Regions from separate parts of the Providencia sp. genome, predicted to be linked through region 1. Evidence: predicted binding sites of a transcription regulator. Region 1 holds the regulator's gene; the other holds the start of a gene.
The links. The regulator LexA, encoded in region 1, represses DNA repair genes until DNA is damaged. The targets are predictions, from matches to a motif close to TNCTGTATGTACATACAGNA.

Region 1 (4,377 bases):
TTCACTTTGACCGCAAAAAACGATTATTGTTTGCAAATTTTAAGGAATAAATATGGCGAATCAAGATAAGGGTTTAACCCGAGTAATAAAAGCCGCGGGATACTCCCTTAAAGGTCTAAAAGCCGCATGGATAAATGAAGCTGCTTTTCGGCAAGAATCGGTCGCAGCAATTATTGCGATTATTATCGCTTTTTATTTAGATATTAGCTATATAGATAGAATTTTATTGGTCAGTGTTGTTGTGTTAGTGGCAATTGTTGAGTTGATTAACAGCGCAATTGAGGCTGTGGTTGATCGTGTGGGGAGTGAATATCACGAACTCTCGGGTAGAGCAAAAGATATCGGTTCTGCGGCTGTTTTTATCAGTATTGGTTTAGCATTATTTGTTTGGGTAATTGTTTTATGGCAGCGTTATTTTACCATCTAGTCTTGAAAGGCCCTGAAACATAACAAAAGAACCTAAATAGATAGTAAATGCCTAAGTTCAGTGATTTAACTGTTTCAAATCTCAATTTACCTGTATATACTCACAGTCTGACTGTATAAACAAACAGGGGAACGGAATGAAAGCACTGACGGCTCGACAACAACAGGTTTATGACCTGGTGCGTGATCACATCGCGCAAACAGGCATGCCACCTACACGTGCTGAAATAGCAGCAAGCCTAGGTTTTCGTTCACCTAATGCGGCAGAAGAGCACTTAAAAGCCTTAGCTCGTAAAGGTGTAATCGAAATAGTTTCTGGTGCTTCCAGAGGTATTCGTTTGCTGATGGAAGAAGCTAATGATAACCCTGGCTTACCGTTAATAGGCCGAGTTGCAGCAGGTGAACCTTTGCTTGCAGAAGAACACATTGAAAGTCATTATCAGGTTGATCCTGAGTTATTCAAACCACATGCTGATTTTTTATTACGCGTCAGCGGCATGTCAATGAAAGATATTGGTATTATGGATGGCGACCTACTTGCAGTGCATAAAACACAAAACGTTCATAATGGTCAGATTGTGGTTGCACGTATTGAAGATGAAGTGACGGTAAAACGCTTTAAGCAGCAAGGTAACCGAGTTGAATTGCTGGCTGAAAACTCTGAGTTTTCACCTATTATTATCGATTTACGTCAGCAAAACTTTACTATTGAAGGCCTCGCTGTTGGGGTGATTCGTAATAGTGATTGGCATTAGTAGACTGTATTCGTTTTGCTTTAAGTATCTGAATTTTGGCTGGCAGATTTCACTCTGATGTTAGTTATTTCTTAGTGGCGTCTGCCCGCGTGTTTTTATTGCTTTAATATCTAGTTCACATAAAGTGAACAGTTGGCTAGATATTAAGTGAAATTTTTAAATCTTGAACTTAGTTTTTCAACAAGGGTTTTATAGCAATTATTTTATAATAACACTCTTATACCAATGCCGTTATAGGCGCGTTTTCTATCGGTATATTTTTATAACAGCACTCACTTCTTCTTTATAATGGCTTGTTGTTCATGGTTATGCTCACAATGGTCATGGTCTTGACAAGCATTCACTTCATAGCATTCATGACATAATCCATGGTTTTCTACTACGGTATGCCTTAGATGAAACTTATTCTCTCCTGCTAAATCAATAATCGCAGCTTCAATTGTTGTGCAATCACTTTCAGTGACACTTCCACAGATATCACAAATCAGCATGACTGAAATATGACTAGGGTTGTCAACATGATGGCAAATAACGTAGCTATTTGTTGATTCAATTTTATGAATAAAGCCTTGTTCCATTAAAAATTCAAGGCCACGGTAAACTGTAGGGGGTTTTGCTTGAGGTTCAACTTCACGTAATAGGTCTAATAAGTCGTAGGCACTGATAGCCCCGTGCTGTTTCGCTATTAGGCGTAAAACGGTTTCTCGTTGTGGTGTCAATCTAACACCTCTTGACTGGCAAATTCTTTCAGCCATCACAAGCAACATTTCTTCGTTCATTTTTTTCATCTTACTTGTTCCCAACCTTGAAAAACTGAAACGTCTGTTACTCACAAGTTTACCATAGTTTTGTTAGTGATAGAGACTGAAAGCAACAAAGGGTACTCATGGTGAACGGTAAGTAATAATAAGTATATTTGAAAATAGAAAGAAATATAAAAAATAATATAGGGTAGAGTTTATATTTTTTTTATTTATCTATTATTTATCTATTATTTATCTATTATTTATCTATTATTTATCCGGGTGATACATACGATAAACAATTCGCACCAAATATTTAACTTTTAATAAACATTTGATAGAAATGTTATGTTACGTTTTGAACCAATTTCTAATTGAGACTTATCTGAGCAATTTTTATAAAACAAACTATAAGTATTCATTATACGACTATTTTTATCTATTGGTCTTGATGTTTGATTTTAATTGGAATTTTAATTCAAGTTTTACTGTCTATATAGATTTAAATATTGCTTTATTTTTTGTGTTTTTTTGAAATGTTTTGAAATTTTTATAAATAAAAAAGAATGTTTTATATAAATTATTCTAAATAACTACTTTGATTTATGTATTTTATCATGTTTCTAGTTTGTAACTCTGGCATGGTGTTTTTTATTGAAATTTAAAGCTGTATAAACTCATTTCGTGTGTCTTTTTTGACAATAAATATCGAAGTTGTAGAATTGACATCAGAAAATATCAAACGGTATATGTAAAAAACTCATTAAGTGTTCTATATCAATTTTCAATAATTATGAGAGAAACTTAATAATTATTATAAATGAGAATGTTGGCTTCATGAGTTCTGGTCTTTTTAATAAAACGATAAATAAGATGGATCTTATTTATATATACACCTCTAACCTGAGTGAAATTAACAAAGTCGGATTGCTGGAATAATTTCAAGGTTAAATCGATTAAGTAAATGAACTTAATTATTTACCAATAAAAATCAGTAAAGAGGAAGCTTCTTCCTACTTATTTAAAGGTAACGTTTATGAAACTGAATAAATTAGCATTAACTCTAGCTCTTGGTTTTGGTGTCGGTGTTTCTGGTGTTGCATTAGCAGAAGATCCAGTTGTACCTGCAACAGTTGAAAGTTCACAAGGTGAAGTTCGTTTTATTGGCTTTATTAATGATGTTCCATGCTCAATTGATGCCGATAACTTGAAACAAGTTGTTGATTTCGGTGAAATTGCTTTACATGAACTGACTTCTAACCAATTCCGTTCAGATAGCAAAAATTTTGATATCGTATTAAAAAATTGCTCAACTGAAACTTACAAAAACGCGAAAATCACTTTCACAGGTTCTACAATTTCTGGTTTCACAGGTTTTACAGGTGAATTACTAGGCTTAGGTGGAAAAGTGAAAAATGCAGGTATCATTATCACTAATGGTTCTGACAAAGTTGTTGAATTTGGTAAAGAATTCCCAGGAACTGGTACTGGTTATGCTTTAAACAATGGTGATGGCTCAGAAACAACTTTGCATTTCGCGGCTTATGTTAAAGGTAACGAAGCTGCAGATGCAAAAGCAACTACTGGTCGTTTTGACACTGTTGCTAACTTCAAAATCATCTACCAATAAGCTTAAGCTTATTTAGATTGAAACATGTGGCGTTATTTACGCCATATGTTTCTAGCTTATTTTTTATTTTGTTGTTTTTAATTGGCGGCATTATTTAATGAAAAGCATGAAAATCAATTTAATTACAAAATTAATGCTTTTAATGTTAACGCCTATGCTTGCATTTTCTGAAGAAGCTGTCGATTTTAATACAGACTTTTTAGAAGCTGAAGGCACAGAAAATGTTGATTTCAGTAAATTCTCTCATGCTAATTACGTCCCGCCTGGAAATTATTCTCTTGCTATTGAAGTTAACCGTGTAAAGGTGGCGATTGAACAACCAATTATATTTTTTAATCCTAATTACGATGATAAGGTTTCTTTAGCCTGTATTACGCCCGAAATTTATGAATTATTGGGATTAAAAAATGATTGGAGCGCTAAAATAAAATGGCTAAATGACGGAAAATGTTTGGATATCCGTACTATTCCTGAAATGAGCATTCAAGGCGATTTAGCGAAGAATGTGGTGAGTATTAGCATTCCCCAAGCTTTTATGGAATATCAAGACCCTGATTGGGATCCGCCTTCTCGTTGGGATGACGGTATCTTAGGTGCCTTTATTGATTACAATGCTACAGGCCGTGTAGTGAATAAACAAAAAGGTGATAAAGGAACGGAATCTGGCGTAACAGCAACAGGTACCATGGGTGCTAACCTTGGTGTATGGCGCCTAAGAGCTGATTGGCAAGCTCAACAAGGTGATTTAAATAAAGGTAACCAGTCATGGGCTTGGAACCAACTTTATTTATATCGCGCTATCCGTGCATTGAATTCACGCTTA
Region 2 (4,377 bases), on a different contig from region 1:
CTAGTGATGATTCAGACTATATTACAGGGCAATCAATCTTAACGGATGGCGGTATAGTTTACCGTTAATTAAGACGAATATTTATTTTGGTTAATGTTAATAGCCGTATCAAATAGATAAGATACGGCTATATTATTGCAGGCTATCTTTAATAATATGTATGTGTGATATCTGATATCGATATACTAAATTTATTGTTAATCATTATCGCGAAATTAACGATTGCAAAATAGCGTTGGCTTGTGTCCAAAGTAATGAACCGCCTTCATCGGCGAATAAATGGTATTCACAATTAGGGAAGCGTTTTGCCAGTGTTTGGCCAAAATCGGGTGAATGAACCGAGCTGACATCTAATTTGCCATACCATAGAGAAACTGGGCAGTGAATATCTTCAGGATCAAATTGCCAAGGTTGAAGTGTGATCAATAAATCTTGTATATAACCTTGATTACCTTGGTTAAATGCATGTTCCATACATTGGCTGTATGCAGGAAGAAAGCTATCTTCGCTATAAATATTTTGGTCAACTTCAGCACTACAATTAAGAATAAAAGCTAATAACCATTGAGATGTGACATTTCTAAGTAGCCAATCAGATAAAGCTTCAGGGGTATTAATTGCTTGCTCTTGCATATTAATGATATCAGATCTAAGTAACGCCTTAGTGGCCGGATATTCAAATTGGTCTTGACCCGAAACAAGCGAAAGGGAAACCGGTGCAGCATAATGGGCCAATGCCATTGCAAAGACCGCCCCTTGTGAAAAACCGATTACTGAAAAGTCTTGAATGTGCTGAGCGGCTAATAAGAGTTGAATTTCATCAGCAAAACTTTTCAGTGATTTTTGTGGATCTTGTGTTGAATAGCCTAATCCTGCTCGTTCAGGAACAATAAGACGAAGGTTAAGAGCTTCAAGCAAATCAATGCCGAACCCTAGGGAGCCACTCATACCTGCACCTGTGCAGAAGATAACAGGGAAACCTTTTTTAGGGCCAGACTCATACCAAGACAAATTACGTCCATCTGGAAGACTCATCGATAGTTGTCGTGTATTCGTGAGTTTATTTTTATACATTGTACATTCCTAAAAATGGGATAACACACTTTCATCACGATGAGTTTTATTTTCTAAATGTCGCGAAAAATGTAAGTCTTATCATTTATCCAAATGATAAGTTGATAGTAGCGATTTTAAATTAATAAAGAAGTAAAATGCAAAATCTAATCTTCATAATAGTAATATTTTATAGATAAAGGTGGTGCTATGGCATTCTCAGAATCTGAAAAGCAAATTTTATTAGCCGTAAAAGGGGTAGGTCCCATGGTTATTAGCCGTCTTGAGCAAATGGGATTTAGTTCATTGCAACAGCTGAGTGAGGCTTCGTATGATGAGATTTTAATCTCAGGCGCAGCATTAACAGGCTCAAGTTGTTGGAAAAATAGCCCTCAAGCTAAAAAAGCGGTAGAAGGTGCTATTGCAGCAGCTAAGCTTTCCGCTAATTAGTTTTATTTTTTGACACTTAATCTCTGGTTTTCCATTTTTTACTGCGCAAAATGTTAAGCACTTGGACTGCCATCGAGAAGAACATAGCAAAATAAATGTAGCCCTTAGAAACATGAACTTGTACGCTTTCTAATATCAACGTAAAACCAACTAAAATTAAAAATGATAATGCCAATATTTTAATAGAAGGGTAGCGATCGACAAAATCCCCAATTGATTTGGCGGCAAACATCATAATTAAAACCGAAATGATCACTGCGGCCATCATGATGAATAGATGGTCAGACAACCCAACGGCAGTGATGACGGAGTCTAAACTAAAAATAATATCGAGCAGCGCAATTTGGAAAATAGCCGCCCAAAATGAGCTTATTGGTTTTTGTATAAAGTTATCTTCTTCTCCTTCGATGGTGTCAAAAATTTCCTGACTAGCCTTCCAGATAAGAAAGATGCCTCCGGCACATAAAATTAAATCACGAGCAGAAACCATGTGTTCTGCGATGGTAAATAATGGTGTTGTTAAACGTGCCAGCCAAGCAATAGAGGCAAGTAAAGCAAGGCGCATTGCCATTGCTGCAATCAGTCCTATGCGTCTAGCGCTGTGCTGTTGATGGGCGGGGAGTTTACTGACGACAATACTTAAAAAAATAATATTATCGATACCTAATACAATTTCGAGAATAGTTAAGGTTGCTAATGCCATCCAAGCATGAGGATCAAGAAGCCACTCAAACATCTTTGTACCTTTAAAATTAAGTATTTTTAAACAGTGATAGCGATATATTATCGTCTGTTTTGGTACAGGCGGTAATTAGATTCGTTAATTTAAATTAAAATGCCTTGCTAATAATGGTGCTGTAAAATCTTTTTTCAAATAAAAACCGCGGGGTAGGGTCAAAATCGGTTGGCCAAATTCACCAATTGCCTCCGTTAATGCTTTGTTATTCGCTGCTTTTGGGCGAATTTGTAGTACCTGACCATGACGCGCTGTAATTGCTTCAACTTTACCTAGCACAATTAGATCCATCAGTTCTTCCCAGTCTTGTCGCAGTAATTGTTCCTCAAGTGGTGATGGGCTCCAAATTAATGGGTTAGCTACCCGTCGTAGTGCTAAGGGAATTTGCCGTTCTCCTTCGATGGGAAACCAAAGAACGCGAGATAGTTTACGCCTTACATGACTATTTTCCCATGTTAAACCGCTATTTCCTGTTAAAGGAGCGACAGAAACAAACGTCGTTTCAAGTGGAATGCCTTGGCTGTCAATGGGAATTGTTTTTAGTTCAATGCCAATATTGGCAAAGTCTTGTTCTGCTTTACTGCCCGCCGTCGCTCCTAAAAAATATTCAATGAGCATACCAACCCAGCCTTTATCGCGCTTTAAATTAGGTGGGATAGGAAGCCCTGCCATTTGAGCTAATTCTCCTAATGTATATCCAGCAAGCGCTCGCGCTCTATCCATTAGGATAGATTCATTTTCAGGCGGTAGTGGTGACGTAAATTGCATAATATTTTTAAGTGTTATGTTTTAGGGATAGTTATTTTTTGTGAATCATTTTTGTATGAAAATTAATCAAAAATAATTAACGATGTGGATAGAGTATAACACTTTTTCATTATTATTTTTAATGGCATGATTTATATGAATATAATCTTTATTTTGTTAATGAAAATTTTATTATTTTTCGGGTTATTCAACTTCATCCCGAGATAATCACAGGGTCATGCACTAGGTTATCCACAGGATTTCTGGATAACTGTCAAAAGCAGTGATTACTGTGTGCATTTACAGGCTTGACGGATGCGGTTATTTGAACTTTGTCACATAATTTGATTAAGTTAAACCCATTAGTTGTGGATAAATCAGACATTGTTTGATCTTTGTTCAGTTCAAGTCTTGGAGAAAATTCAGGATAAAACTAACAGTGGATAAAAAAGATTTTTTTGTTATATCTTATTGAATTTTAATTATTAATTTTATTATTTGTATCTGTACTAAAAATAGAGGATTGGGATATACCCTGATTACTATCTGGTTGTTAACATAGATATCCACAGAAAAAGTGAATAACATCCTTGTTACGCTCTTTTATTGTTTATAACTATTGCTATTTCTGTTAATTATCCTCAGAGGGCTTAAACCATGCTGATTTAAAGTCAAACCAGCCAAAAGTATTCATTCTCACGCCCCGCATTGTGCGTTGACCTTGAAGTTCTAGCCAGTGATGAAAAATAGGGTGAAAAACGTGCGTATCAATTAAGCTTTTACACCATGATTCAATATCCAATTTTTTGTTACGCCATTGGTTTAGTTCATTTTCTAATGTTTCCCCAAGGCACTTACGTAACAAGGGCATTTCATACAAAGTCGCAAAAATGGAAAACTCAAGTGGCTTGAAAAAATTAGCGGTTGTCAGCCAGATATCACTATCAGCATTACCATTGAACCAATCATTATAATCGATGATGTTAATTTTGAGTTCGACGCCTTGAGTGTACAAAACTCGCTTCATTATTTGGCTGATCGCAATAAATTCATGATGATGGCTATAAAACGTAACGGTAAGCTCGGTTAAATCGGTAGGTTTAGGAAGGGCCGTGAGCATTTTACTGTGATGCCAATGCAGTAGTAATCCATAAGCTGGAGCCCAGTGACGTTGATAATAAGGCTCACAGTGCGCCAATAAATTTACTGGAGTTAAAAAACTACATAACCATTGGCGAATATCCTCTCGTGGAAATAATTTAGAACGTTTATCCATGAGTAAAAAATAACAACCTTCTTCCATGCGACTTTCTAACGAATTATTATTGTTTTTATCACTATCCATTTTTAATGTGGAACAAACCATTTGTTCTGCAAGTTCAGGCACAACC

Region 2: mutH (DNA mismatch repair endonuclease MutH) is a predicted target of LexA. The motif match lies at 3,275-3,294, and genes of this name have one in related genera.

Annotation. Positions count from the first base shown of each region.
Region 1 is NZ_JBQDNB010000004.1:243,666-248,042, reverse strand. It holds gene ACTH6U_RS05595 (diacylglycerol kinase) at 53-427, shown strand; gene lexA (transcriptional repressor LexA) at 564-1,181, shown strand; gene zur (zinc uptake transcriptional repressor Zur) at 1,454-1,969, opposite strand; gene ACTH6U_RS05580 (fimbrial protein) at 2,961-3,554, shown strand; gene ACTH6U_RS05575 (fimbria/pilus outer membrane usher protein) at 3,652-4,377, shown strand, end outside.
Region 2 is NZ_JBQDNB010000018.1:78,599-82,975, reverse strand. It holds gene ACTH6U_RS14300 (acetoin reductase) at 1-68, shown strand, start outside; gene ACTH6U_RS14295 (alpha/beta fold hydrolase) at 205-1,074, opposite strand; gene ACTH6U_RS14290 (helix-hairpin-helix domain-containing protein) at 1,264-1,503, shown strand; gene ACTH6U_RS14285 (TerC family protein) at 1,520-2,239, opposite strand; gene mutH (DNA mismatch repair endonuclease MutH) at 2,324-3,007, opposite strand; gene sgrR (HTH-type transcriptional regulator SgrR) at 3,618-4,377, opposite strand, start outside.